3 regions of the Salinivibrio sp. PR932 genome follow, and region 3 is predicted to be linked to each of the others. Evidence: predicted binding sites of a transcription regulator. Region 3 holds the regulator's gene; each other region holds the start of a gene.
The links. The regulator MetJ, encoded in region 3, represses methionine synthesis genes. The targets are predictions, from matches to a motif close to TTAGACNTNTANANGTCTAA.
Positions count from the first base shown of each region.

Region 1: a site for MetJ is predicted at 12,661-12,680, ahead of metH (methionine synthase). Genes of this name have one in related genera too.
Region 2: a site for MetJ is predicted at 1,053-1,072, ahead of metA (homoserine O-acetyltransferase MetA). Genes of this name have one in related genera too.

Region 1 is NZ_MUFM01000045.1:3,883-17,512, forward strand. Features, by position in the region: gene BZG84_RS15030 (acetyltransferase) at 1-108, shown strand, start outside; gene galU (UTP--glucose-1-phosphate uridylyltransferase GalU) at 371-1,231, shown strand; gene uvrA (excinuclease ABC subunit UvrA) at 1,383-4,208, shown strand; gene BZG84_RS15045 (Wzy polymerase domain-containing protein) at 4,208-5,881, shown strand; gene BZG84_RS15050 (pyridoxal-phosphate-dependent aminotransferase family protein) at 5,889-7,022, opposite strand; lysine riboswitch at 7,250-7,434, shown strand; gene lysC (lysine-sensitive aspartokinase 3) at 7,520-8,905, shown strand; gene metH (methionine synthase) at 8,945-12,610, opposite strand; gene BZG84_RS15065 (cation:proton antiporter) at 12,792-13,630, shown strand, end outside.
Region 2 is NZ_MUFM01000045.1:17,631-20,050, reverse strand. Features, by position in the region: partial or broken rRNA gene BZG84_RS15090 (23S ribosomal RNA) at 1-226, shown strand, start outside; rRNA gene rrf (5S ribosomal RNA) at 349-464, shown strand; tRNA gene BZG84_RS15080 (tRNA-Thr) at 708-783, shown strand; rRNA gene rrf (5S ribosomal RNA) at 791-906, shown strand; gene metA (homoserine O-acetyltransferase MetA) at 1,092-2,039, shown strand; gene BZG84_RS15065 (cation:proton antiporter) at 2,085-2,420, opposite strand, start outside.
Region 3 is NZ_MUFM01000011.1:66,879-80,508, reverse strand. Features, by position in the region: gene priA (primosomal protein N') at 1-1,150, opposite strand, end outside; gene rpmE (50S ribosomal protein L31) at 1,367-1,582, shown strand; gene BZG84_RS07615 (malic enzyme-like NAD(P)-binding protein) at 1,837-3,090, shown strand; gene metJ (met regulon transcriptional regulator MetJ) at 3,185-3,502, opposite strand; gene metB (cystathionine gamma-synthase) at 3,689-4,846, shown strand; gene BZG84_RS07600 (bifunctional aspartate kinase/homoserine dehydrogenase II) at 4,916-7,357, shown strand; gene metF (methylenetetrahydrofolate reductase) at 7,619-8,518, shown strand; gene BZG84_RS07590 (PadR family transcriptional regulator) at 8,580-9,128, opposite strand; gene BZG84_RS07585 (O-acetylhomoserine aminocarboxypropyltransferase/cysteine synthase family protein) at 9,193-10,470, opposite strand; gene ppc (phosphoenolpyruvate carboxylase) at 10,655-13,288, opposite strand.

The DNA.
Region 1 (13,630 bases), on a different contig from region 3:
CAACAATTTGCCACAGGCGGAGGGCGAGAAGGCGCGGCTGGAATCAATGCCTTGCCACAAACAAAGCTATCCGACTTTGTATCGGCTTTCAGTCGCCACTACCCATAAGTTTGCTCAGCCTCTTAACTCTGTCTCGCGTGAGCATGGGTAAAGAGTGTGAACTAACGCATATTCATGTCGTCAGAGTCTGGGTGAGCGATGAGTGAGGCCGTGCGTTTCGCTATACTGGAGCGATCGCGGCTTGCTTCCCTGCGCGTCGCCCAGCAAAATAATGCCCAACCTATTGCTGTGAGTGGCGTATTTGGTTGCCATTCACGTAAATCACGCTGCGGCCTGTATGGCCACATCAGTGACGAAAAAAGGATCCAAGATGATTAACAAATGTCTGTTCCCCGCCGCCGGTTATGGTACGCGCTTTCTACCCGCGACCAAGTCCATGCCCAAAGAGATGATGCCTGTCGTCAATAAACCATTGATTGAGTACGGTGTTGATGAAGCACTTGAAGCGGACATCCACGGCATGTGTATTGTAACGGGTCGCGGTAAGCATGCGATCATGGATCATTTCGATAAGAACTATGAACTGGAGCATCAGATCAGCGGCACCAATAAAGAAGTGCTGTTGGATGATATCCGTAACACCATCGAAAAAGCCTCGTTTACCTATATTCGCCAACATGAAATGCGTGGCTTAGGACACGCCATTTTAACCGGTCGTGAACTGGTGGGTGATGAAGCATTTGCGGTCGTGCTGGCGGATGACCTGTGTATCAACCCGGGGCATGGGGTGCTTAAACAAATGGTGGCGCTATACAAACAATTTCGCTGTTCTATCGTCGCGGTGGAAGAAGTGCCAGAAGATGAGACCCATAAATACGGGGTTATTTCCGGGCAAGAGATCAAAGACGACCTTTTCCGCGTAGACAACATGGTGGAAAAACCTGACCCGGGTACAGCGCCGAGTAATTTAGCCATTATCGGCCGTTATATTTTAACCCCTGATATTTTTGAACTGCTCGAAAACACACCACCGGGCAAAAACGGTGAAGTGCAAATCACTGACGCCTTGCTCAAGCAAGCGCAAGCCGGATGTGTGTTGGCCTATAAATTTAAAGGGGAGCGCTTTGACTGTGGCAGCGTGGAAGGCTTTATCGAAGCCACGAATCATTGCTATCAAAACCTCTACTTAGGTGGCAAAAACAAAGACGAAGCCACGGTTAAAAACCCGTAACCCCCGCTCTGCGTTGCGTCTCGACGTAAGGCTTTCCACCTTGACAAAAGGCTGTGTAAATATACAGCCTTTTTTGTTTGGTCACAGCGCCGTCTATGCGATACTGAACACCGGTGACCAATAAGTGAGCTGACTGAGAAGTAGGATAACAATGGATAATATCGACGTCAGAGGCGCGCGTACGCACAACCTCAAAAACATCAACCTAACCATTCCCCGCGATAAGTTGATTGTCATCACCGGGCTCTCTGGATCCGGAAAATCATCTTTAGCCTTTGACACCTTATATGCAGAAGGACAACGTCGCTATGTTGAGTCTTTGTCGGCTTATGCGCGCCAGTTTCTCTCTTTGATGGAAAAGCCCGACGTTGATCATATTGAAGGCTTGTCCCCCGCTATCTCCATTGAGCAAAAATCAACCTCGCATAACCCACGCTCAACTGTGGGTACCATCACCGAAGTTTACGATTACTTGCGCTTGCTGTATGCGCGGGTCGGTGAGCCTCGCTGTCCAACCCATGATGTGACCTTGGCCGCTCAGACGATTAGCCAAATGGTCGATAAAGTGCTTGCCCTACCAGAGGGCAGCAAATTGATGTTGCTCGCCCCGATTATCAAAAACCGCAAAGGCGAGCACGTTAAAACCCTCGAAAACCTTGCCGCGCAGGGCTTTATTCGCGCACGTATTAATGGCGAAGTCTGTGATCTGTCCGATCCACCAACTTTGGAGCTTCATAAAAAACACACCATTGAAGTGGTGGTGGATCGCTTTAAAGTCCGTGACGATCAACAACAACGCTTAGCGGAGTCGTTTGAAACCGCCCTCGAGCTCACCGGCGGCAGCGCGGTGATCAGCTGGATGGATGGCGACGGCGAAGAGCTGATCTTCTCTGCCAATTTTGCCTGCCCGCACTGCGGTTACAGCATGCAAGAGTTAGAGCCTCGTCTGTTTTCCTTTAATAATCCGGCTGGTGCATGCGGCACCTGTGATGGCTTAGGCGTACAACAGTACTTCGATCCTAAACGGATTATTCAAAACCCTGCGGTCAGCCTCGCCGGTGGGGCTATTCGAGGCTGGGATCGACGCAATTTCTACTACTTTCAGATGCTGCGCTCACTCGCCGATCACTACGACTTTGATCTCGAGCTGCCGTGGCAAGATCTGTCTGGCACCATTCAAGACATTCTGCTTTACGGTTCAGGCCCGAAAGAGATCGAGTTTAAATACGTCAACGATCGGGGCGATATTCGTGTGCGCAAACATCCGTTTGAGGGGATCCTCAACAATATGGAGCGTCGCTACCGTGATACCGAATCTAATGCGGTACGTGACGAGCTAGCTAAGTACATTGCGACTAAGCCGTGTGCAAGCTGTGGCGGATCACGATTGCGTCAAGAAGCACGCCATGTCTTTATTGATGGCCGCAACTTACCTGAAATTTGCGAGCTGAGCATTCAACAAGCCCTCGACTTTTTTGAACAGCTGACCTTATCAGGTCAACGTGCCAAAATTGCCGAAAAAGTTATGAAAGAGATCCATGACAGATTGCGCTTTTTGGTCAATGTCGGGCTTAATTATCTTAACTTGTCACGAAGCGCCGATACGCTTTCTGGCGGGGAAGCACAGCGTATCCGCTTGGCCAGTCAAATCGGGGCTGGCTTGGTCGGGGTAATGTACGTGCTTGATGAACCATCGATTGGTTTGCATCAACGAGATAACGCACGTTTGCTCGATACACTGGAGCATTTACGCGACCTCGGTAACACCGTTCTGGTGGTCGAGCATGATGAAGACGCCATTCGCGCCGCCGACTACGTGATTGATATTGGTCCAGGCGCTGGTGCTCACGGCGGACAAATCGTGGCTGAGGGCAGTCTCGACGATATTCTCAACAATGACAACTCGCTAACCGGACAGTACCTCAGCGGCAAGCAGGCGATTGCCGTTCCAGAGACCCGTCGCCCTCGAGATCCTGAAAAAATGCTGGTGCTTAAAGGCGCAACGGGGAACAACTTAAAACATGTCGATTTACACTTGCCCGTGGGCTTATTCACTTGTGTCACCGGTGTATCTGGGTCAGGAAAGTCGACCTTAATTAACGATACCTTCTTTAAAGTGGCCCACCAGCAACTCAATGGTGCCACCACCGCCGAGCCCGCGCCTTACGAGTCTATTGACGGGTTAGGACATTTCGACAAAGTGATCGATATTGATCAAAGCCCCATTGGGCGTACTCCACGTTCAAACCCAGCCACCTATACGGGGATCTTTACGCCGATACGTGAGCTCTTCGCCGGCACGCAAGAGGCTCGGGCACGCGGGTATAAAGTAGGTCGCTTTAGCTTTAACGTACGCGGCGGTCGCTGCGAAGCCTGCCAAGGCGATGGGGTGATCAAAGTAGAAATGCACTTCTTACCCGATGTGTATGTGCCTTGCGATGTATGTAAAGGGAAACGCTATAACCGCGAAACACTCGAAGTGCGCTATAAAGGTAAAACGATCGATGAAGTTTTGGAAATGACCGTCGAAGACGCACGTGAATTTTTCGACGCCGTCCCCGCTATCAAGCGTAAACTACAGACGTTGATGGATGTGGGTCTGAGTTATATTCGTCTTGGCCAAGCCGCCACCACCTTATCGGGCGGCGAAGCACAGCGGGTAAAACTGGCCCGTGAGCTATCTAAGCGCGATACCGGTAAAACGCTTTATATCCTTGATGAACCGACAACCGGCTTGCACTTCCATGATATTCAGCAGTTGCTAAATGTGTTGCATCGCTTACGCGAACAAGGCAACACCATTGTGGTGATCGAGCATAACCTAGATGTGATTAAAACCGCAGATTGGATCATCGATTTAGGGCCTGAAGGCGGTAACGGCGGCGGTGAAATCATTGCTCAAGGCACGCCAGAAGAGATCGTCAATGTGGTTGGTAGCCACACAGCACACTTCTTGAAGCCCATGTTGGAGCGATAATGACACAGGCGTTACCCACCCACCGAGTGAAACGAAAACCGCTTACGGTGCCCTTTTTAGGGGCACTGGCGGCGTTATGGCTGATCTGTTTGCCATTGTATTCGGTCGACTTGCCGTTGGTGGGTATTCGCCATCCTGCTGCCGCTCTGTCGTTACTCACGCTTAGTTTGGTGTTGGGGTTCGCCGGACTGGAAGTGTGGCGACAGCACACATGGCGCGTCACTCACTTAACCTGGGCGTTAGTGGCCGCCACGCTCTGTGCCAGTGTGCCATATCTTTATCCGCAAGCGGCAACGCTAAACAGTGGCTATGCCATCGCCGCATTGGTCCTCAGCCTCGGTTTTTTCTCCAGCTTACAGCAGTTTATTTTTAATCATGCCCAGCGACAAAAGCTACTGGCCGTCTTGATGCTTGCCTCTTGGTTGGCCATCCTTTCCGTCTTAGGCAACCAATCGCCTCCGGGCATGGCGCCTTTTAAGTTTGAGCATTGGGTGCCGCATTTACCCGCTGCCGTGACCCATGCGTTGTTACTCACCGGCCTAAGTTTGGCGGCTTATCTGCTCGCCCGAGAGCCAAGTAACCGCTACCGCCATCCCATAACGCAAAGCGTGTTGGTGTTCACGCCAGTGGTTATCCTGCCCGTGCTTGCCATGCAAGGACGACCGCTACTGCTCCTGTTTGCCCTTTGCGCCATTGCCTTGCAACAAGTTTATCTCAGTCGCTTTGCGACGCGGCGCCAGCACCTTGCGTGGCTGGCCGCCATGTCTGCCGGGGCGTTACTCGCGGTGTTCGGGCTGACCGGTCAAGAAAGCTGGCAATGGCTCACGCCTCAAGACAAACGCGCACTGTGGCTTGCCTGGCAGCAATTTCAACAAACGCCTTTTTTTGGCGTTGGCATGGGTCATGGACAAACGACTCTACTACTGGCATCGGCGGCACATCCGGGACACACGGGTCCTGTGAAATTACCGAGCGCGCTAGCATTGTGGTTATTGGAAGGTGGGCTTGTGATGGCACTGGCGTATCTTGCCGTGATACTGCCACTGGCGCTTCGCATTATCCGCGCCCCTTCAGGCACGCGGCGTATGCTCGTTGCGCTCGTGCTTCCGCCACTCACTGGCTTGCTTATCTATCCGGCCAGCGGTACGCAGTGGTTTAACGGCATTTTACTGCTCATGTGGCTGTACTGGCTGGATAATTTAACCAGCAAATACCAACGAATCACATTTTCTACCGCCGAATATGGGCAGCGTATCGCGACACGCAGTATTGCCACTGTAATGATCTTGGTGGGATTGTTGTGCCTATCATCGGTGTATTTAGCCAATCGCTACTTGCGTGACTCTTTATTAACCTCTCAGCGTATTGCGCTCTATCAGCAACATCCGTGGTGGCAAAGTAAACTCACCCAAGGGCTCGCAGAACAGCACTTTCAGCACAACCTAGAGACGCTGTCGGATGCCGATCGCCACCAGCACCTTAACTTATGGCTGCAGCATGTGGCACAACACCCCACGTTTGCGGGCTACCAGCATGCTTATCAGATTGCTCTGCAAATTGGCGATACGCAGCGGGCGCGCGATATTCAGCAAGAGGCGCGATATTTGTTTCCGCAAGCCGCCAAGGTGTGGACCACTCGCCACACCTTACCGATGCGCACTCTGCCGGAATAACGTGCGCCTAGCGCAGTGCGTCGCCCAATGCTTTTAAGCATAGCGCGATGTTTTCTTCACGCGCACTGTAGCCCATTAAGCCAATTCGCCATGCCTTACCAGCGAGATCGCCCAAACCAGCACCGATTTCGAGGTTATAGGTGTTGAGCAGATGTTGGCGTACCGCGCCATCATCGACACCATCCGGAATATACACCGCGTTCAATTGCGGCAAGCGATAAGGCTCATCCACCACAAAGCGGATACCTAAATCGTCCAACCCCGCTTTTAAGCGTTGATGCATGGTTTGATGACGCTGCCAAGCGTTCTCAATGCCCTCTTGATATAACTTGAGTAATGATTCATGCAATGCATACAGACTGTTAACCGGTGCAGTATGGTGATAACTGCGTTTGCCGTCACCGCTCCAATAGCCCAGCACTAAGCTTTGATCGAGAAACCAGCTTTGTACCTTGTGGGTGCGCGCTTGCATTTTTTCAACGGCACGCGCCGAGAAGGTGACCGGCGATAAGCCTGGGACGCATGACAAGCATTTCTGACTGCCGGAGTAGACCGCATCAAGTTGCCATTCATCGACTTTCAAGGGGACACCGCCAAGTGATGTTACGGCATCAACAATGGTAAGGCAGCCGTGCTCGCGCGCCAGCGTCGCCAGTGTTTGCGCATCTGAGCAAGCGCCCGTGGAGGTTTCAGCATGAACAAACGCGACGATACTAGCCTCTGGATGCGCTTTTAATGCCGCTTCAACCTTGTCGGGGCTGACAGGCTCGCCCCATGCATCGTCAACCATCACCGCGTGCGCACCACAGCGTTCAACGTTTTCTCGCATTCGGTCGCCAAACACCCCGTTGCGACAGACAATCACGGTATCACCGGGCTCTACAAGGTTAACGAAGCACGCTTCCATTCCTGCACTCCCGGGGGCAGAGACCGCAATGGTAAACGGATTCTCGGTCTGAAAGGCATATTGTAAGAGCTGTTTGACCTCATCCATCATCGCAATAAAAAGGGGATCGAGGTGTCCCAACGTCGGACGACTCAACGCCTGCAACACTTGCGGAGAAATATCAGACGGGCCAGGGCCCATCAGGGTGCGCTCTATCGGCTGAAATGAGCGGATATCGGAAATTGAAGTTGCCATAACCTATCCTTGTGTCTGCTAAATTTGCGCTTTCCGTTATAGCATACTTTGTGTTCATCGCCCCATTGCCACATCGCGAACTTACGTGCTAGAGCGCATATTCAACGGGTGGCGGATAGCGGCGGTATAGGTGCCTGATCGTCGCTTTGTAACGCAATTGGCGGTTGACAACCACTCACTAGCGCCCGTAATGTAGCCACTCACCATGTGGATCAACACATGGCCGAACATACAGAAGAGGTGCATCACTCAGGCAGTTATCACGCGGAGCCCTACTCCAAGGCGTGATAATCAGGGGAGGCGATGCCGAGGGGGTTCCGACAGGGTAAGGAGCCGCCGGCCATGAAGGCTGAATCCTTCAGGCTGTCACTTGTCATCCATTTGGACAGACAGGTGGAGCGCTTCTGGCAGAATGCCTGCCGTTTGCTCTTCCTTTTTGCTCGCGTTTGCGACGTGACTTCTGATGTTCCCCACTGACTTTTAAATATGTTGAATCAATGAGCACGAGCTCAAAAGGGGAAAAGGACGTGAACCCGTTACCATCTATTTCAGTCGCTAAATTTGGCGGCACCAGTGTTGGCAACTTTGCCGCCATGCAACAAAGTGCCGCAGTGATTATGCGCCATCCCGAGACCCGTTTTGTAGTGATTAGCGCATGTGCCGGCGTCACCAACCATCTTGTCGCCTTAGCCCAAGGCATAAAAAACGATGTCTTACGCCAAAACACACTGGATGCAATAGACGCTATCCACCAGCAAATACTGGCAGCTTTGCCTCCTTGTCATCACACCCAAGAAGCAGTGCGAACGCTCCACCAGCAGATTATCTCCTTGAGTGAGCAAGCCTGTGAGGCCCCGAGCGAAGCGCTTACCGATACCTTGGTTGCCTGTGGCGAGCTTACCTCTACGCACCTGTTTACTCACTTGCTCGTCCACCTTGGCCTACCCGCAGCTCGGATTGATGCCCGCGAATATTTGAAAACGGATAGCCAATTTGGTCACGCTATTCCAGATATCGCCCTGACTCAGCAACAGTGTCAGCGCTTGAATGCGCAGCTAGACAATCACATTCTAGTGACCCAAGGCTTTATCGGTGCCGACAAAGAAGGACGAACGACAACTCTTGGCCGAGGAGGCAGCGACTACAGTGCCGCTTTGTTTGCCGAGGCTCTCGGGGCAACAAGCTTGGCGATTTGGACCGATGTACCGGGTATTTATACTACCGACCCACGCCTCGCCGCCAAAGCACGTCCTATTGCAGAGATCAGCTTTAGTGAAGCATCGGAGATGGCGACGTTTGGCGCCAAAGTGCTCCACCCCTCCACGCTATTACCCGCGGTACGCCAGCATATTCCTGTCTTTGTCGGGGCGGCCTGTGCGCCGGAAAAAGGCGGGACTTGGATCCGAGAACAGGCGGAATCATCCCCCCTATTCCGCGCCATTGCGTTGCGCCGAAATCAAACCATGGTGACCTTGACCAGTTTGACGATGTTCCAAGCGTATGGCTTTCTTGCCAACGTCTTCGCGATCCTAGCGCGCCATCAGATCTCCGTCGATCTGATCACTACCTCCGAAGTCAGCGTGTCTTTGACGCTCGATCAAACCAATACACAGGGTGAGGTGCCCCGTTTGCCTGATGCTGCCTTAGAGGAACTCTCAACCTTGTGCCATGTTGACGTTTGCCAACACTTAGCCGTGGTCGCCTTGATCGGTAATGAGATGCGTCATACCCCGGGGGCGGTGACGCCGGTATTTAACGCCTTAGATACTGCCACCTTGCGCATGATTTGTTATGGCGCGAGTAATCACAATGTGTGTATGGTGGTTGATGACGACAGTGCCACCGAGGTGGTGCAGCGTTTACATACACAGCTTTTTGAGTAAAACCCAAAAGAAAAGCCAGCGTGCGCTGGCTTTTCTCGGTTAGGCATTAAGATTAGGGCCTAGCCACTTTTCAGCTTCCTCAAGACACCAGCCTTTACGTGCTGCGTAGCTATCACGTTGATCATTTTGAATTTTCGCTACCGCAAAGTAACGTGACTCTGGATGGGAAAAATACCAACCCGAAACCGACGCGCCCGGCCACATGGCATAGCTTTCGGTCAGTGTCATCCCCGTATGCGCTTCTACCGATAGCAATTGCCAAATCTTGCCTTTCTCACTGTGTTCAGGACAGGCGGCATAACCTGGCGCTGGCCGGATCCCTTGGTATTGTTCGCGGATCAGGGCGTCGTTATCAAGCGTCTCATCGGGCGCATACCCCCACAAGGTGATCCGAATTTGCTGGTGAAGATATTCCGCAAAGGCTTCTGCGAGTCGATCCGCCACCGCTTGGATCATGATCGCGTTGTAATCGTCCCCTTTCGCTTTGTACTCTTCCGCCAAAGCATACTCACCAATGCCGCCTGTCACCGCAAATGCACCAATCCAATCCGGCTGACCGCTGCTTTTCGGCGCAATAAAGTCTGACAAGCAATAGTTCGCACCACGCGGCTTTTGTGTTTGCTGGCGCAAGTGATTCAATATCGTGCTCACCGTTTGTCGTGACGAGTCGGTATACACTTCAATATCATCATCCACGCTATTGGCAGGAAAGAGGCCACACACCCCTTTTGCCGCTACCAAGCCTTCTGCCTCGAAACGATCGAGCCAAGCATTGGCGTCTTGATACAAACGACGGGCTTCCTCCCCCACCAGCTCGTGATCCAAAATCGCGGGGAATTTGCCACTGAGAGACCACGTCATAAAGAAAGGCGTCCAGTCGATATACTGACGTAAGGTCGCTATCGAAACATCATCGTAAACATGGATGCCTGGCTTCGCCGGTTGCGGAGGCATATAGTTTGCCCAATCCGTTTGCCACTTGTTATCGCGAGCTTGCTCCAAGGTCACCGGTGGCGTGCGGGGCGCTTTACGCTGATGCTGCTCACGCACAGTGTCATACTCTTTGGCCAAACGCGCGACAAAATCAGGTCGCTGCGTCTCGGATAATAACGAGGAGCACACCCCAACCGCACGCGACGCGTTGGGTACATAGACCACAGGCGCATGGTAATGCTGCTCAATCTTCACCGCGGTATGGGCTTTGGACGTGGTCGCACCGCCAATCAACAGAGGAATATCAAACCCTTGGCGCTCCATCTCTTTCGCCACGTTCACCATCTCATCTAACGATGGGGTGATCAGACCCGACAGACCAATAATGTCGACGTTTTCTTCTCGGGCCACCGACAGGATCTTATCGGTCGGCACCATCACACCGAGATCAATAATCTCAAAGTTATTGCACTGCAGCACCACGCCCACAATGTTTTTGCCAATGTCGTGTACATCGCCTTTGACGGTGGCGAGCAGGATCTTGCCATTGGTCTGCCCTTGCTGCTTTTCTGCATTGATGTAAGGTTCAAGGTAGGCCACCGCTTGCTTCATCACCCGTGCCGACTTCACCACCTGAGGCAGGAACATCTTGCCTTCGCCAAACAAGTCCCCAACCACGTTCATGCCCGCCATCAACGGGCCTTCAATCACTTCTAGAGGTTTACTCGCTGCCACGCGAGCCAGCTCGGTATCTTCAACAATAAATTCTGTAATGCCTTTGACCAATGCATGTTCCAGCCGCTTTTCTACTGGCCAGCTGCGCCACTCCGCGGTTTCCGCGACCTCGCTCTCACCACTATCACGATAGCTGTCGGCGATCTCCAATAAGCGCTCCGTGGCACCATCATCTTTGTTGAGCACCACATCTTCTACTGCCAAGCGCAGCGATTCAGGCAAATCATCATAGATGGCTAACTGGCCCGCATTGACGATCCCCATGTCCATGCCATTTTTGATGCAGTGATACAAGAACACCGCATGAATAGCCTCACGGACGGGGTTGTTGCCTCGAAACGAAAACGACACATTTGAGACCCCGCCCGAGATCATGGCATGCGGCAGGGTTTGTTTGATCTCGGCCACGGCGTTGATGAAATCGACCGCGTAGTTATTGTGCTCATCAATACCGGTGGCAACCGCAAAGATATTGGGATCGAAGATAATGTCTTCTGGTGGAAAGCCGACTTGCTCGACCAGAAGATGATAGGCCCGCGTACAGATTTCCACTTTTCGTGCCTGAGTATCGGCCTGGCCCCGCTCATCAAACGCCATCACAATCACCGCTGCACCATAGCGGCGGATCAAACGTGCTTGGTGAAGAAAGGCTTCTTCTCCTTCTTTGAGAGAAATAGAATTGACGATGCCTTTCCCTTGAATGCACTTGAGGCCAGCTTCAATCACCTCCCATTTAGAGGAGTCAATCATCACAGGTACACGGGCAATATCTGGCTCGGCCGCGCAAAGATTGAGAAATCGCACCATGGCCTTTTCGGCATCCAACATACCCTCATCCATATTGATATCGATGATTTGGGCGCCGTTTTCCACTTGCTGCAATGCCACTTCAAGCGCTTCGTCGTATTGCTCTTCAACGATTAAGCGTTTAAAGCGTGCTGAGCCGGTCACATTGGTGCGCTCTCCCACATTTACAAACAAACTATCGGCATCAATGGTCAGAGGCTCGAGTCCAGATAAGCGACAGGCGACTGGATGAGCCGGCAAGGGGCGAGGAGGATGCGTCGCAACGACATCACTGATCGCTTGAATATGTTCAGGCGTGGTACCACAACAACCACCGACCAAGTTGATAAAGCCTGACGCCGCCCACTCATCAATGTGTGTCGCCATCTGTTCAGGAGAGAGGTCATACTCACCAAACGCGTTGGGCAACCCCGCGTTAGGGTGGACAGAGACAAAGCCCTCACAAATGTCGCTCAGCTCTTTGACATACTGGCGCAATTCCGCCGGTCCCAGCGCACAGTTTAAGCCAAAAGACAGTGGCTCAACATGACGCAAGGAGTGATAGAAAGCGGCGGTCGTTTGTCCGGATAAGGTGCGCCCAGATGCATCAGTGATGGTACCGGAGATCATAATGGGTAGGCGCAGGCCACGAGCATCAAAGACCTTCTCCACCGCAAAGGCGCACGCCTTGGCGTTCAAGGTATCAAAGATGGTCTCCAACATGATGATATCAACACCGCCATCAATGAGCGCTTCGGTGGACTCGGCATACACGTCGACTAACTGATCAAAACTGACATTGCGAAAGCCCGGGTCATTCACATCCGGTGAGATTGAGCACGTTCGGTTGGTCGGCCCTAACACACCCGCGACAAAGCGGGGTTTATTTGGCGTTTTCGCCGTCCACGCATCAGCAACCTCACGCGCTAGCCGAGCGGCCGCGACGTTGATTTCCGCACTCAGCGCTTGCATGTCGTAATCGGCCATCGCGATTTGGGTGGCGTTAAAGGTATTGGTTTCAATAATGTCCGCGCCCGCAGCCAGATAATCACTGTGTAGCGCAGCGATTTTATCGGGTTGAGTCAGCACCAAAAGGTCATTGTTACCTTTTACATCACAGTGCCAATCTTTAAAACGCGCGCCACGATAATCGGCCTCATTGAGCCCTAGCCCCTGAATCATGGTGCCCATACCACCATCGATTACCAAAATACGTTCGCGCAGTTGTTGTGTCAGTTGGTCCATACTCATTACGCTTATCATCTTCCTCAATGCGATAATTTCATCCTACCACAGCGAAAATGGAAATCTAGACGTCTATTTAAATGAATTAATATTGATCTATTTCAAATCTGCTGTTCGTTTTGGAAGCGATTTCTATTAATATTTTGTAACTCTTTTTTCCACTCCCTAGCCGTATCAGGAATGATGTATGTCAACCTACGCTATCCTCAGCTTTATGGCCGCTGCCGCCATTATCATCGCGTTTATTAACAGTAAAATTAGCCGCGTCCAAACCACCATCGCAATCACGGCAGGTGCACTTTTACTGTCTTTAGGGATAGTGATTGCCGGTCAGTATCAAGCCCTGCCTCTAAAGGCGATTGCCGCGCAAACTTTAGGGGATATTCATTTTGAGGAGTTTCTCCTTGAGGGCGTGCTTGGCTTTCTACTTTTTGCTGGAGGGCTGGGCGTCAAACTGCCTTCGTTTTCAGACCAAAAATGGGAAATCACCACCCTAGCACTCGGTGCGACGCTGCTCTCCGTGTTTTTAGTGGGATCCGGTGTGTGGGGCGTGTTCCAACTGATTGGGGTACAATTTGATTATATTTACTGCTTACTTTTCGGCGCCCTTATCTCACCCACGGACCCCATTGCCGTGCTTGCGATTGTCAAAAAATTACATGCCCCCATGCGTATTACCACCCAAATCGAAGGCGAGTCGTTGTTTAACGATGGTTTTGGCTTGGTGGTGTTTGTGACTATTTTCACCCTCGCATTCGGACATCAAAACCCAACCTTGGCGGGTACCCTGTCGCTGTTTGCGCAAGAAGCGATTGGCGGCATATGTTACGGCCTAGTTTTAGGCTATGCCTTTCACCGTTTGATTTGTGCCACTAACGATCACTCCATGGAGCTGTTGCTCACTTTAGCCATTCCCAGTGCTGGCTATGTGCTCGCCGATATGCTGCATGTTTCCGGTCCACTGGCAATGGTCGTCTCCGGGATCATGATCGGTAACTGGACCCGCTTTATTGGCTTTTCCAAAGA
Region 2 (2,420 bases), on a different contig from region 3:
ACCGCTGGTGTTCGGGTTGTGTCGCCAGACGCATTGCCCGGTAGCTAAGTTCGGCACAGATAAGCGCTGAAAGCATCTAAGCGCGAAGCTGGCCCCGAGATGAGTCATCCCTAGAGCTTCGAGCTCTCTAAAGGGTTGTCGTAGACTACGACGTTGATAGGCAGGGTGTGTAAGCGCTGTGAGGCGTTGAGCTAACCTGTACTAATTGCCCGTGAGGCTTAACCATACAACACCCAAGAGGTTTTGGGTTGGACTTRAAATAAAGCCAGTTGATTGTGGCGAGAACGAACAGCTTTCTAGATTGATGGTTTTCACTTTTTAAAAAAGTGAAGACAAAACAAAATTTTGCTTGGCGACCATAGCGCTTTGGACCCACCTGACTCCATGCCGAACTCAGTAGTGAAACGAAGCAGCGCCGATGGTAGTGTGGGGTCTCCCCATGTGAGAGTAGGACATCGCCAGGCTTTCATTGCTTATCTTGTTGATAGCTCGATGCTTTTGATATCTGCGATGCTCATGTATTGGCATACACTGCGCGTCTCGATTCAACATCCTCATCGCATCAAACAAGATAATCTAATTAGAGCTTAATGTTGGGCTTTAGTTAGCAAAAATTTAAGCATCAAAGCGGATGTCTGTAAGACTTTGATGAGAAGTGATTTAATTATCAAAGCAGATAAAAAGTAAGACTTTGGTAAAGCGTTTTCGCTGATATAGCTCAGTTGGTAGAGCGCACCCTTGGTAAGGGTGAGGTCGGCAGTTCAAATCTGCCTATCAGCACCAGTATTTTCTTGGCGGCCATAGCGTAACGGCACCACCTGAATCCATGCCGAACTCAGAAGTGAAACGTTGCTGCGCCGATGGTAGTGTGGGGTCTCCCCATGTGAGAGTAGGTCACTGCCAAGAGTTATTCATAAGCCCTCCGCATTTGCGGGGGGCTTTTTCGTTTCTACGTATTGTCCTTCCATACCGATTCCTTTCTATTCTAAATAGAGTATTACCCTTTCCCACTTGATTATTGCTTGAGCTCTATAATCGGCTGCGTTATGTTATTAGATATCTGGACGTCTAAACATCTCTAGGAGGCAGTGATGCCGATTAAAATTCCGGACCAACTTCCCGCGACCAATATTCTGCGGCGTGAAAATATCTTTGTGATGACAGAAACGCGCGCGGTAAGTCAAAACATCCGTCCGCTGAAAGTCCTGCTTCTAAACCTGATGCCAAAGAAAATCGAGACCGAAACGCAATTTATGCGTTTGCTCTCTAACAGCCCTTTGCAAGTGGATGTTGAGCTTTTACGGATAGATAACCGACCAAGCAAGAACACGCCGACCGAGCATCTTGATACCTTCTATCGCCAATTTGAGGCCGTGCGGGGGCGTAACTTCGATGGTTTGATTGTCACAGGCGCGCCACTCGGATTAGTGCAGTTTGAGGACGTGATTTACTGGGAGCATTTACAGGATGTGATGAATTGGGCACACCAACATGTCACCTCCACACTCTATATTTGTTGGGCAGCGCAAGCGGGCTTAAAGCTACTTTACGATTTGCCTAAGAAAACTCGCAAAGAAAAGCTATCAGGTGTTTATCGCCATCAGATAAATAGCGAGTTATCTAAGCATCCACTATTACGCGGTTTTGATGATAGTTTCTTAGCGCCTCATTCACGTTATGCAGACTTTTCTCCTCATTATCTGAATGAACATACCGATCTCGATATCTTAGCCACGTCCAATGAGGCGGGGACGTATCTGGCCGCGACGAAAGATAAACGCAATGTGTTTGTCACTGGGCACCCTGAGTATGATGCGCATACTTTGAATGACGAGTATCACCGCGATTTAGAGGAGGGGATGGAGCCGGTGATCCCCATTAACTATTACCCGGATGACGATCCTTCTCAGCCACCGTATGTGAGCTGGCGCAGTCACGGGCATCTGCTGTTTGCGAATTGGCTGAACTATTGTGTCTATCAGCAAACCCCCTTCGATTTGGATACATTTTCAGCGTCTAACTTTACGCTTGATGAATAAAAAAGGCGCCACCTGGCGCCTTTATGATAGACAAAGGCGCGGAGTTCATTGAAGGCGCTTGTCCATCTCGTCTTGAGCTGCGTTTGCTTTATCAACCATGCCGGTCATGGTTGAGCCTTGTACCAAAATAGAAAACACCACCACCGCGTAAGTCATCACCAAAATCAGCTCTCTGACATCGATTTGTTTTTCTGGGACCACAATAATGCCAGCTGGTACCGCCATGGCCATGGCCAAGGCGAGGCCTCCACGCAATCCTCCCCATGTGAGAATGCGCACAGCCCACGGGTTATATTCGCGAAAGCATCGGAAACCGAGATAGCAGGCTTTGACACTCAAATAGCGAGCCGCTAGCACTAAAGGCACTACACAACCCATTAC
Region 3 (13,630 bases):
CGTTACCAGGACGTTGCGTGAGCTTAAGGTACTGGTATTTTCCGGTTTTTGCGTTGTGTAAGCTCTCCAGTGATGGCGTTGCCGAGCCCAAGATCACCGGCACTTGTTCTTCATGCCCCCGCATGACAGCCAGATCGCGGGCGTGATAGCGAAAGCTATCTTGCTGCTTATAGGAAGGGTCGTGCTCCTCATCGATAATGATGATGCCAAGCTTTGCCATGGGGGTAAAAAGCGCTGAGCGTGTGCCAATCACTATCGCGGCTTGATTTTCCCGTGCGGCCAGCCAGGCGTTGAGACGGTCGGTATCGCTGAGCCCTGAATGCATCACGGTCACAGGAACAGCAAAGCGGCGCTCAAAACGGCGAATGGTTTGTGGTGTCAGGCCAATTTCTGGCACCAGGATGAGCGCTTGCTGGCCACGTGCGAGCACCGGCTCAAGCACATTGAGATACACCTCGGTTTTGCCTGAGCCAGTGATCCCCTCTAATAGCGCGCAGGCAAAACCATCGCCAGCATTGAGGGTGGCAACCGCCATCGCTTGCTCGTGGTTTAACGTCGGTTTTTCTTCGGTCACCGCAAAGTTTTTTACCCAAGCATTGGCCTGAGAAGGGGGCGAGTAGGGCGCGATCCAGCCTTTTTCTGCCACCGTCTTTAGCACCGGCGTGCCGATGTCTTGTTCGATTAAGTCGGCTTGAGTGGCTGGACCGTGCGTGAGAAGCTGCAACACTCGGGCTTGTTTGGGGGCGCGGCTCAGACCTGATAGAGGTTGGTTTTGTCCTGACTCGGTGATTTGCCACCATTTTTGTTGCTGCAATGTCGCAGGGCGTCCTTTACGCAGCGAGGTTGGCATCACCGCCCCCATCGCATCTCCTAGCGGATGATGGTAAAAACGGCTCGCCCATTGCAGGAGATTGTATACCGCGGGGGTCCAAACCGGCTGCGTGTCGAGTACGGTATCAATCGCTTTGAGTTGGCTGGCTTCCACACTGGCCGTTGGCGACAAGCCGGTAACGATGCCAACTTTATGCTGGCGTCCAAACGGCACCTTGACGCGCCCTCCGATGATTGGATGCTGATCGTCTGCAATACGGTAATCAAAGGTTTTCGGCAAAGGGACAGGCAAAGCCACCTGAGCAAACTGTTCCATCACAACATCTTATTGGCCAGAAGGAATGTCAGTGTAACGGTTAGCCACACGTTGGCAAAGCCTTGTTGCACCGTAAGAGACACGCGGATTGCACAAAAAAGTTGCGAAAAAGAGGGCGCTTGATTAGAATTGCGCGCCTTAGAAAATGTTTGTTAACGACGTGTGGTGCCCGGCTTAGGATCGGGAGAGCGACACGGCCTTTAAGATGAGGTTATCCCTATGAAAGCTGGTATCCATCCAGAGTACAAAGCCGTCACAGCAAAATGCTCTTGCGGTAACGAATTCGCGTTCAGCACAACCCTAGGCAAAGACATTTACCTAGACGTGTGTGACAAGTGTCACCCATTCTACACTGGTAAGCAGCGTATCCTTGATACCGGTGGCCGTGTTGACCGCTTTAAGAAGCGTTTCGGTGCCCTTAGCAGCAAAAAATAAGCCGCTATTGACCGAATACAGAGAAGGGACGCATCAGCGTCCCTTTTTTGATCGTATCGTCCCTGTCATCGGACAACAGGTCCGAGCATCATCGCGAATGCGCTGTTAGTACTGGTGGACGTTTGCTCCCTGCGTTACCATCTTTTTTATTATACAAACCTTCCCTGTGTGGTTTGTAGAGTGTCTGACTAATATCGGTGACGCTTCCCTGTCGATATTAGTTTCCCCTTCACGATAATAATTAGGAACACTAGATGTCGGACGATAAACGCCAGCAAGCGCTGGATTATCATGCATACCCTACTCCCGGAAAAATTTCTGTTGAATTGAGCAAACCTGCTGACTCGGCCGCGGATCTCGCGTTGGCGTATAGTCCTGGCGTTGCTGAGCCTGTGCGTGAGATAGCGCAAGATGCGGATGCGGTTTACCGCTATACGGGTAAAGGCAACATGGTGGCGGTGGTCTCAAACGGCACCGCGATTTTGGGGCTAGGAAATTTAGGCCCCATGGCTTCTAAGCCTGTCATGGAAGGTAAAGCTTTATTGTTCAAGCGTTTTGCTGGCTTGGACTCGATCGACATTGAAGTCAAACACCGTACTATCGATGAATTCGTGGATACCGTGGCGAACATCGCGGATACCTTTGGCGGTATCAATCTCGAAGATATCAAAGCCCCAGATTGTTTTGAGATTGAAAAACAATTAATTGCACGTTGCGAAGTGCCTGTATTTCATGATGATCAACACGGCACGGCCATCGTCACCGCTGCCGGCATGCTTAACGCGCTTGAGCTGCAAGGCAAAGATATCCGCGAGGCGACGGTGGTGTGCATGGGCGCAGGCGCAGCGGCTGTTGCCTGTATGGAGCTATTAATAAAATGTGGCGCTCAGCGGGAAAAAATCTATATGTTGGATCGTAAAGGCGTGATCCATACGCGTCGTGACGACATCAACAAATACAAGCAGCTGTTTGCCAATAACACGGATAAGCGTACCCTCGAAGATGTGATTGAGGGCGCGGATATGTTCGTTGGCGTCTCCGGTCCAGACTTGCTCTCACCCGACGCCTTGAAGCTGATGGCAGATAAACCCGTGGTATTTGCCTGCTCGAACCCAGATCCTGAAATTCATCCGGATGTGGCGCATCAAGTGCGCGATGATCTGATCATGGGAACCGGGCGTTCGGATTACCCGAATCAGGTCAATAACGTGCTCTGCTTCCCGTTTATTTTCCGTGGCGCATTGGATGTACGTGCCAGTGAAATTAACGATGCGATGAAGTTGGCAGCGGTAGAAGCCATTCGCAGCCTAGCCAAAGAGCCTGTCCCACAAACGGTATTAGACGCCGCCGGTTTGTCTTCGCTAAGCTTCGGCCCAGATTACATTATTCCCAAGCCAATGGACGCGCGTTTATTACCTAAGGTCGCCCGCGCGGTAGCGCTGGCCGCCGTGGAAACCGGCGTGGCTCGTATCGAGATGCCAGAAAACTATATGCTCGATAAGGCGTAATGCTTGAGCGTGAGGAAAGCGCGGTGGAATAGAGCCTGAGAAGGCTGTACTGAGCACCTATCATTACAGAAAACCCGCCAATCGGCGGGTTTTTTTAGTATTCGCTATCGTCGAACTCGATACCAAGCTCTTCCATGATCCGACGTGCTTCAGCGGGAATGCTGTCGGGTTTATCCTTACGGATATCGTCATCGGTTGGTAGTGGTTGGCCGGTGTAGGCATGAAGAAATGCCTCACACAACAACTCACTATTGGTCGCATGACGGAGGTTTTGCACCTGACGACGAGTACGCTCGTCGGTAAGAATTTTTAGTACTTTTAATGGGATAGAGACGGTGATCTTCTTTACCTGCTCTTTCTTTTTACCATGTTCGGCATACGGATTAATGTAGTCGCCGTTCCACTGCGCCATGTCTCACCTATCTTGATTATGGAATACCCAGAATGATGCTGCGGAGATTTTAGCTATATTAACCGCCACATGCAAAGGAGTATAGACGTCTAGAAGTGTTGACGTCCCAAAAAGCACAGGGTAAGGTGGCAGTATGAAACCTGGATCACGCCCACGATGCGCAAACCAGACTAGCAAGGATAGATCATGACTGAGAAAAAAACCGACACTATCGCCGTTCGGACCGGAATTGGGACTGACACCCAGCACCATGCGGTGGTGCCTCCCCTGTACTTATCGACCAATTACCGTTTCCCGGCACTGGGTGATGTGCCTACTTACGACTACGCGCGAGGCGGCAACCCAACGCGTGCGCAGCTCGAACAAGCGCTGACTGACTTAGAAGGGGGCGCAGGTGCGGTGGTGACCAACTGCGGGATGTCGGCGATAAACTTGGTGCTATCTCTGTTGGAGGCTGGCGAGCATATTGTCGCCCCACATGATTGTTATGGCGGCACCTATCGCTTGCTCGAATCGCGTGCCAAACAAGGGATCTGGCAGGTAAGTTTTGTCGATCAATCGGACCATGATGCGTTGGACCAAGCATTGGCTAAACAGCCCAAGCTCGTGCTGGTGGAAACCCCATCCAATCCACTCTTACGCGTGGTCGATATCGCAGAAATATGCCAAAAAGCCCATCAAGTGGGGGCTTGGGTGGTGGTCGACAACACTTTTTTATCTCCCGCTTTACAGCAACCTCTTGCGCTAGGGGCCGACATGGTGGTGCATTCGACCACCAAATTTATTAATGGTCATTCTGATATTGTCGGTGGCGCGGTGATCGCAGCAACCAGTGAGCTTGCCGAAACCTTAGCGTGGTGGGGCAACTGTATAGGCGCCACGGGCAACGCGTTTGACAGTTATATGACATTGCGAGGGTTGCGTACCTTAGGCGCACGGGTTAAACAACACCAGCAAAACACGCAAGCGGTACTCGCCTATCTGCAAACGGTTCCTGCTGTGCGCCAACTCTATTATCCGGGACTCGCTACCCATCCGGGTCACGAAATTGCTGCCCGTCAGCAATCAGGCTTTGGTAGTATGCTGAGCTTGGAATTGGATACCGACAGTGACGGGGTGGCGCGTTTTATCGCAGGCCTTTCGCTATTTGCTTTAGCAGAGTCGTTAGGCGGTGTAGAAAGCTTGGTCACACACCCAGGCTCCATGACACATCGGGCGATGAGTGATGTGGCGCAAGCGGAAGCGGGTATCGCACCGACTTTGCTGCGCTTTTCAATCGGACTGGAAGATGCGGATGATCTCATCGCTGATTTGGCCCACGCTTTTGCGGCACTGGCCGCGTAACCTGAACAACGTTACGGCGCTGTTCCTTGCTTTACCCTGATATTTGGTTAGACAAAGAGAGACCTTGTCATGCATGCGCAATCGACGGAGACGTCCCCTGAATCACAACGACAACTTCATAAATTTGGCGGCAGCAGCTTGGCGTCGCCCGCCTGCTATCGTCGGGTTGTAGATGTATTGACCGCCCACGCGGGCCGCCAAGATTTGATTGTGGTCTCCGCGGCAGGCAAAACCACTAACCAATTGATCGCCTATTTGGCTCAGCTCAACAAAGACGGTCGCCTCGCCCATGAAACGCTACAGACCTTGCGCGGCTTTCAGCAAGATTTAATTGAAAATCTTATTGATGGTGAAGATAAGCAGCGCCTTGTCGATGCCTTGTATACAGACATCGCCACGATTGCGACCTTGGGTGAGGGCGCGCTGACTGACGCAGATAAGGCGCGTATTCAAGGGTTTGGCGAGGTATGGTCGGCACGCTTACTGGCGAGCTTGCTTAGCCAGCACCAGCAACCGGCTGTGATGTTGGACTCACGTCTGTGTCTACGTGCCGAGCGGGCAGCGCAGCCGGAGGTTGATCGGGGAGCGTCTTGGCCATTGCTGAACAACCAGTTATCCCAATATGCCCACACCCAAGTGGTGATCACGGGCTTTATGGCACAAAATCAAGCGGGAGAAACCGTGCTGTTAGGGCGCAATGGCTCCGATTACTCGGCCACTGTCTTGGGGGCGCTTGCAGGCGTGAGCCGTGTGACCATTTGGAGTGATGTCGCCGGGGTCTATAGCGCGGACCCACGCCATGTTGATAATGCCTGTTTGCTGCCTTTAATTCGTCTTGACGAGGCGGGAGAACTGGCGCGACTCGCGGCTCCCGTGCTGCATAGCCGAACCTTACAGCCGGTGGCGCAAAGTGCGACCGACCTGACGTTGCGCTGCACCCAAGCGCCGGATAGCGGATCAACACGTATTGAACGCGTGTTAGCCACCGGGCGCGGGGCAAAAATCATTACGGCGTTGGATGAGGTGAGCTTGCTCCAGTTTGATGTCGCGCGAGGACAAGATTTTCAAGCGATAAAACAAGAGCTCAGCCGGATTTTGTCACAGCTAAAAGTACAGCCATTAGCAACGGATTACCAAGACGACCAGTACCGTATTTTGTTAGCGTTTACCACGGAAGTCGTGGCATTGGTAATGGCGCAAATTCAAGATGCCGGCCTCCCAGCTGAACTCAAACTGCGTGAAGGCTTTACCATGGTGGCGGCGGTTGGGGCAGGCGTGGTGAACAACCCCGTACACTGCCATGGCTTCTATCAGCAACTCAAATCACAGCCGGTGGAATTTATCAGTGAGTCGGCCTCTGGGCTGAGCTTGGTTGCTATCCTACGCCACGTCCACACTCAGGCACTGGTTGCCAGTTTGCATGATGCCTTGTTCCAAGCTCAGCGCCGTATCGGCTTGGTGTTGGTGGGCAAAGGCAATATTGGTACCCGTTGGCTAAGCCTTTTTGCCGAGCAAAAAGCACACTTGGAAAAGCGTCATGGTAAGGAAGTCTCACTGATTTCAGTGGTGGACAGCCGCAACCAATGGCTTGATTTTGCAGGTATTGATGCCACGCATGTGTTGGATGGGTTTGACGAGCGTTGCGAGCCTTATTTTGATGATGAGTGGCTCACCCGTCTACTGAATCACCCGTATGACGATGTGATTGTGTTGGATGTCACCGCCAGTGAGTCATTAGCGTACTTGTATCCGCGACTTGCCGAGCATGGCTTTCACTTAATCTCCGCCAACAAAGAGGCGGGCGCCGCACCCGCCGAGCAGTACCACGCGATTCAGCAGGCGTTTAGCAAAACCGGGCGCCATTGGCTCTACAATGCGACCGTGGGCGCCGGGTTACCGATTAACTACGCGGTGCAAGATCTGCGTGAAAGTGGTGACACGATTGTTGCACTGTCTGGGATCTTTTCTGGCACTTTGTCATGGCTGTTTTTGCAATTCAGTGGTGAGGTCCCCTTTAGCGTCCTGCTTGAGCAGGCTTGGCAGCAAGGCCTAACCGAGCCTGACCCACGGGATGATCTTTCTGGGGCTGACGTGGTGCGTAAATTGGTGATTTTGGCACGTGAAGCGGGCATGTCCCTCGAACCTGAGCAGGTAAAGGTTGAGTCCTTGGTGCCTAAGTCACTGGCTGATCTGTCTTTGGATGCCTTTCTTGATAATGCACACCAAATGGATGAACCGCTACAAGAGCGATTAGACAAAGCGCATAAAAATCGGTCAGTGCTACGTTATGTGGCGCGCTTGGAAGTTAACGGTCACGCCCATGTGAGCCTAGAAACCCTACCCAGCGAGCATCCACTTGCGCATCTATTACCGTGTGACAATGTGTTTGCGATTGAAAGCCAATGGTATCGCGAGAATCCTTTGGTCATTCGTGGGCCAGGGGCGGGACGTGATGTCACGGCAGGCGCCATTCAATCCGATTTAAATCGCTTGATAAGTCGCCTTCACTAACCCGCTAATGGATAACCGTGATCAAGCTGTCTGCGCGCTGCGTAGGCAGCTTTTTTTGTGCCGTTACCCGCGTTGTGAGGTGTGCATTGATGGCTGTGTCGTCTATCTTCATAACACCATGAGTTTTTTTCATGGCTTGCATCGTTGACATTTTAGCCGAATCACGACAATCTTTAGACATGTGGACGTCTAAACGTATAAATCAAAAGCAGAGCAGAAACAGGCAGACTGAACAGCGTCGTTCGGTGTCAGGGAGAGGATATGAGCTACACACACGCAGGCCACATTGATGCACTCAATCAGAACATTGCTGACTTAGATGGCGATATTAACGTCTCATTTGAGTTTTTTCCTCCCAGCACCCCAAGTATGGAAGAAACCCTCTGGAACTCAGTACATCGCTTAAAAGCACTCAAACCTAAGTTTATGTCGGTAACCTATGGCGCCAACTCCGGTGAGCGTGATCGCACCCATGACATCGTGAAAAGCATTCATGACCAGACTGGTATCGCGGCAGCACCCCATCTAACCTGCATTGATGCCACTGAAGATGAGCTCCGTCATATTGCCCGTGATTATTGGCAAAATGGCATCCGTGACATTGTGGCGTTGCGTGGCGATTTGCCATCGCCGGAGAAGAAGCCGGATATGTACGCGGTCGATTTAGTCCGTTTGCTCAAAGAAGAGCATGACTTTGATATCTCGGTTGCCGCTTACCCTGAGGTGCACCCAGAAGCGAAAAGCGCGCAGGCGGATTTGATTAACCTCAAGCGCAAAGTGGATGCTGGTGCTAGCCGGGCGATTACCCAGTTTTTCTTCGATGTCGAAAGTTATCTACGTTTTCGTGATCGCTGTGTTGCCGCCGGGATTGACGTGGAAATTGTCCCAGGGATTTTGCCCGTCTCTAACTTTAAGCAGGCGTCGCGCTTTGCCAAGATGACCAATGTGCGTGTGCCGCAGTGGATGCACAAACAGTATCAAGGGCTGGAGGATGATCCTGTCACGCGTCAGATGGTGGGCGCCTCTATTGCGCTTGATATGGTGCGAGTGCTAAGCCGTGAAGGCGTGAAAGATTTTCACTTTTATACCCTCAACCGTGCGGAATTGACGTATGCCCTGTGCCATACCTTAGGGGTTCGCCCGCTTGCGGTCACGCCTTAAAAAAGATACGCCCCGGTTATGTCGGGGCGTATTAGGTTGCGTGTTGTGTTTGTTGTAGTGATTAAGCACTGGCGGCGAGCATAGTGAGCTCGTCGCGCACTTCCTGCGCCCATGCCATCCATGCACGACGTTGATGGATGCTGCGTCGCAGTGCGAGGCGCATTAAACGTTGTTGTGACGTGAGCAGAGTGACTTGGCCATATTCACGCTGTTCCAGTAGCGTATAGTGATTAAGCAGCTGCTGAGACTCGGCAATCAAGTTATTCACATGATCCAGCATGGGAGCTGGGTCGAGTACATCACAACTGAGTAGTCTGGCGACATACTCGTCACGTGGTGGGGCTAACTTGGGTGTTTGAATAAACCACGCCTCAAGCATCTCAGTGCCGACAGGTGTGATGGCGTAGACCTTCCTATCGGGTTTACCGACTTGCGGCTCCAGGCGGTAGGTGACAGCACCTCGATCGGCGAGCTTATTGAGTTCACGATATACCTGTTGATGGCTGGCTTTCCACACATTGCTGATGGTGGTGGAAAACGCCTTGGTAATATCATAACCCGTGGCCTCGCAGTTGCTTAGCACTGTCAGTATTACATGGGGGAGTGACATCTCTTATATCCACAGTTTTGTTTGTACAACGATTGTTTCCTGGCGGCGGCTAGCCTTCTTTGGGCTATTTCACCGTCGCCAAGGCTTGTTCCAAGTCGGCAATGATGTCATCGATATGCTCAATGCCGACACAAAGACGGATCATCTCTGGCGTTACCCCGGCTTTGGCTTGTTCTTGCTCATTCAGTTGGCGGTGGGTCGTCGAGGCGGGGTGACAAGCCAGCGATTTAGCATCACCGATATTCACTAAACGTTTGAACAGATTAAGCGCATCATAAAATTTCACCCCTTCATCAAAGCCGCCCTTTAAGCCGAATGACAGCAATGACGCGGGCAGCCCGCCGCGTATCAGTGACTGGGCGCGGGTATAATGTGGGTGAGCGGATTGACCCGCATAGTTCACCCACGCGACGGCGGGGTGATGGGCAAGGTAATCGGCCACGGCTTTGGCGTTTTCGCAGTGGCGCTCCATCCGCAGACTTAAGGTTTCTAAGCCTTGCATCAACATAAAAGCATTCATCGGCGAGAGGGCTGCGCCACTGTTACGCAGCGGTACCGTACGTGCGCGGGCAATAAACGCCGCAGGACCAAAGGTCTCACTGTAAACCACGCCATGATAGGCCGGTTCCGGTTGTGAGAATTGCGGGAAGCGGGCTTGATGGGCCACCCAGTCAAAGGTACCGCCATCGACAATCATACCGCCAAGGGTGGTGCCATGGCCGCCAATGTATTTAGTCAGCGAGTGCACCACGATATCGGCGCCATGCTCAATGGGTTTACACAAAACGGGCGTAGCCACGGTATTGTCGACCACCAAAGGGACACCATGCGCGTGTGCGATTTTGGCAAAACCCGGTATATCCGCGATATTGCCAGCAGGGTTGCCAATCGACTCGCAATAGACCGCTTTGGTGTTGTCATCGATCAGCGCCTCAATCGCACTGGCGTCGTCACTCGCGGCAAAACGCACCTCGATGCCTTGCTCGGGAAGCATGTGGGCAAACAAGGTATAGGTGCCACCATAAAGCTGTGGCGTGGCGACGATGTTATCACCGGCCTTGGCAAGTGTTTGAATCGCATAGGTGATGGCGGCCGCACCGGCACTGACGCAAAGCCCTGCGATCCCCCCCTCTAATGCCGCCACCCGTTGTTCCAACACGTCGTTGGTCGGGTTCATGATCCGTGAGTAGATATTGCCTGGCACATCGAGGTTAAATAGATCAGCGCCGTGTTGGGCATTATCAAACTCGTAAGCGACGGTTTGATAGATAGGTGTCGCCACCGATTTGGTAGTGGGGTCGGTCTGGTAGCCGTGATGAATCGAGAGGGTTTCGTCTTTCATGGCAATTCCTTTGCGTTGTTGGGTCGCGTCAGTGCGACCTTCAATAGTAATAATATTATCAATGCAACAGCAAGCATTCGCTGACGCTTTAGCTAAAAAAAACGAGCAGCGGTTGCCGTGACACGACAAATCGATACGGAAACAAAAAAGCCGTACCCTGAGGTACGGCTTGGTGCTCGGTGATTTAACCGGTATTACGTAGGCCGGCGGCAATCCCCGCGATGGAAATCATCAAGGCATCGTCGAGTGATTGGTCCGGATCCTCTTGCTGACGCGTGCGGTATAACAGTTCGGCTTGTAGCATGTTGAGCGGCTCGACATAAATATTACGTAAGCGAATCGCTTCAGCCCCCCACGGGTTTTGCTCCATCAGGTTATCGCTGTTTTCCACCGCCAGCACCACTTGGATATCTTGGCGTAATTGCTCACGCAAGGATTCACCTAGCGGCCAGAGGCTTTCATCGACCAAGCGCTGATCATAGTACTTGGCAATGTCTAGGTTGGTTTTGGTAAACACCATTTCCAGCATCCCGAGACGGGTGGAGAAAAACGGCCATTCGCGGCACATTTCTTCCAGCTGGGCTTTGTGGCCCTTTGCAATGGCGTGATCGATTGCTTGTCCAGCCCCCAGCCAAGCCGGTAGCAATAAACGGTTTTGACTCCAGGCGAAAATCCAAGGAATCGCGCGCAAGCTTTCCACACCGCCGTTGGGGTTGCGTTTAGAAGGGCGCGATCCCAGTGGTAGTTTGCCTAATTCAAGCTCAGGGGTGGTGGAGCGGAAGTAAGGGACAAACTGCTCATGCCCACGCACTACATCACGGTAGGCTTGGCAGGAGATGTCACTCAAGGTGTCCATCAGCTGTCGCCATTCCTGCTTAGGCTCCGGCGGTGGCAGCAAGTTCGCTTCCAAAATCGCGCTGGTATACAGGTTTAAGCTGTTAACGGCGACACCAGGCAGCCCCAATTTAAAGCGGATCATCTCGCCTTGTTCGGTCACGCGTAGGCCACCTTTTAGGCTGCGAGGTGGCTGTGAGAGCAAGGCGGCGTGGGCAGGGGCACCTCCCCGGCCAACCGTCCCGCCACGGCCATGGAAAAGGGTGAGATTAACCCCTTGTTCATCACACAAATTGACCAAGGCTTCCATGGCGCGATATTGCGCCCAACCCGCGGACATGACTCCAGCATCTTTGGCGGAGTCCGAGTAACCGATCATCACCATTTGAACGTTCTGGGTAAAGCCTCGGTACCAATCAATGGCCAGCAGCTCACCAATCACCGCCTCGGCATTGTTCAGATCGTCCAGGGTTTCGAATAATGGACACACATCCATGCGGAATGGACAGCCAGCTTCTTTTAGCAATAAATGCACGGCCAGCACGTCGGAAGCGGTGCGAGCCATCGAAATGACATAGGCGCCCAAGGCTTCGCGCGGCTGTTCGGCAATTACTCGACAGGTGTCGATCACTTCTTGTACCTCAGGCGAGGGTGACCAATCACGTGGCAACAACGGACGCTTAGACGCCAGCTCGCGAGTCAGGAAGGCTTGCTTGTCTTGCTCGCTCCATTGGGCGTAATCGCCCATCCCCAAATAACGGGTTACTTCTGAGAGCACATCGGCATGGCGGGTACTTTCTTGGCGAATATCGAGCTTGATCAGGTGCACGCCAAAGCATTGCACGCAGCGAAGTAGGTCAAGCAACTTGCCGTCGGCAATAATGCCCATGCCACATTGATGGAGAGACTGGTAACACGCCAGTAATGGTTGCCACAATTGCTGGGTGTCGGTCAGGATACCTTGTGATGAGGCGCGCTCGCCTTTCAGTTTGGCATCCAAGTAGTTCAAGGTATGAGTTAGCTGACTGCGCATGGTTTTGAGGATGGCGCGATACGGCTCGTGCGCCTCGCCGGCCATCTCACGCACAGTGTCATCACACTGTGTCATTGACAGTTCACTGATCAAATCCTGCACATCGCGCAAATACAAATCCGCTGCTTTCCAGCGTGATAACAGCATCACTTCACGGGTAACCTCGCTGGTGACATAGGGGTTACCGTCGCGGTCGCCGCCCATCCAAGAGGAAATTTGTACCGGTTTGGCATCAATGGGTAAGTTGATATCGAGATGGCTTTCAAGCTGCTGATCAAATTGGCGTAAAAACGCCGGTACTGCTTGCCACAGTGAATTTTCAATCACCGCGAAGCCCCATTTGGCTTCATCAAGTGGGGTAGGTCGCTCTTGGCGGATCACATCGGTGTGCCATGCTTGTGCAATCAACTGCTCAAGACGTTTCTCAGTTTTGGCACGCTCTGCCGCCCCCAAATGTTCACTGAGCTCTAATTTCGATAAACATTTATTAATCTGCACCAAGTTATGAATGGTGGTGCGGCGTGCGATTTCGGTCGGGTGAGCGGTCAGGACTAACTCAATTTTTAAATCGGCGATCGCTTGTTGCGCGTCATTGGCATCAATCTCACCTTGGCTGACACGGCGGAGTAAATCGTCGATAGCGTCCGGGCTGCACTCCAACGCGTCGCATTGACGCGAGACGGTGTGATATTGCTCGGCGATATTAGTCAGATTCAAAAATTGGCTAAAGGCGCGGGCGACCGGAAGCAGTTGGTCAGCCGGCAAGTTTTGCAGCACGGTTTTCAGCTTAGCATGATCGTCCTGATTGCCAGCGGCAGCCGATTTTGAGAGCTGACGAATTTCCTCAACTTTTTCTAAGAGTGCTGGACCATGGGCATCTTGGATGGTGTTACCCAGCAGACGGCCAAGCATACTGACATTGCTTTTTAAGGCAGAGTACTTTTCGTTCATAGCGTATCCATTCTGTAACAAAGTTACATCCTACTGTGACTGTAAAGAACCAATCTAGCGAATATTGCGCGATCGGGTCAACTTAACCGCAAATTAGCGCGAAAACTGGCCAGCGGATTTGATGCTTATCATAGAGCCACCCCAAAAGATGAAAAAAAGTTTCAGCTTTTAGGGCTGCCAATCGCGAGAGGCACTCTCCATGCCTGCCATATCGCGACTTTCTCGTGAATGGCGACAGGGCGATTTGCATGATTAGATAGAATTATTGCTCTATTATGAATGAATAGACATAAAAAGTGACTTTTTACGCTTTTAGGGCTTGACGGATAAACGGGAATACGA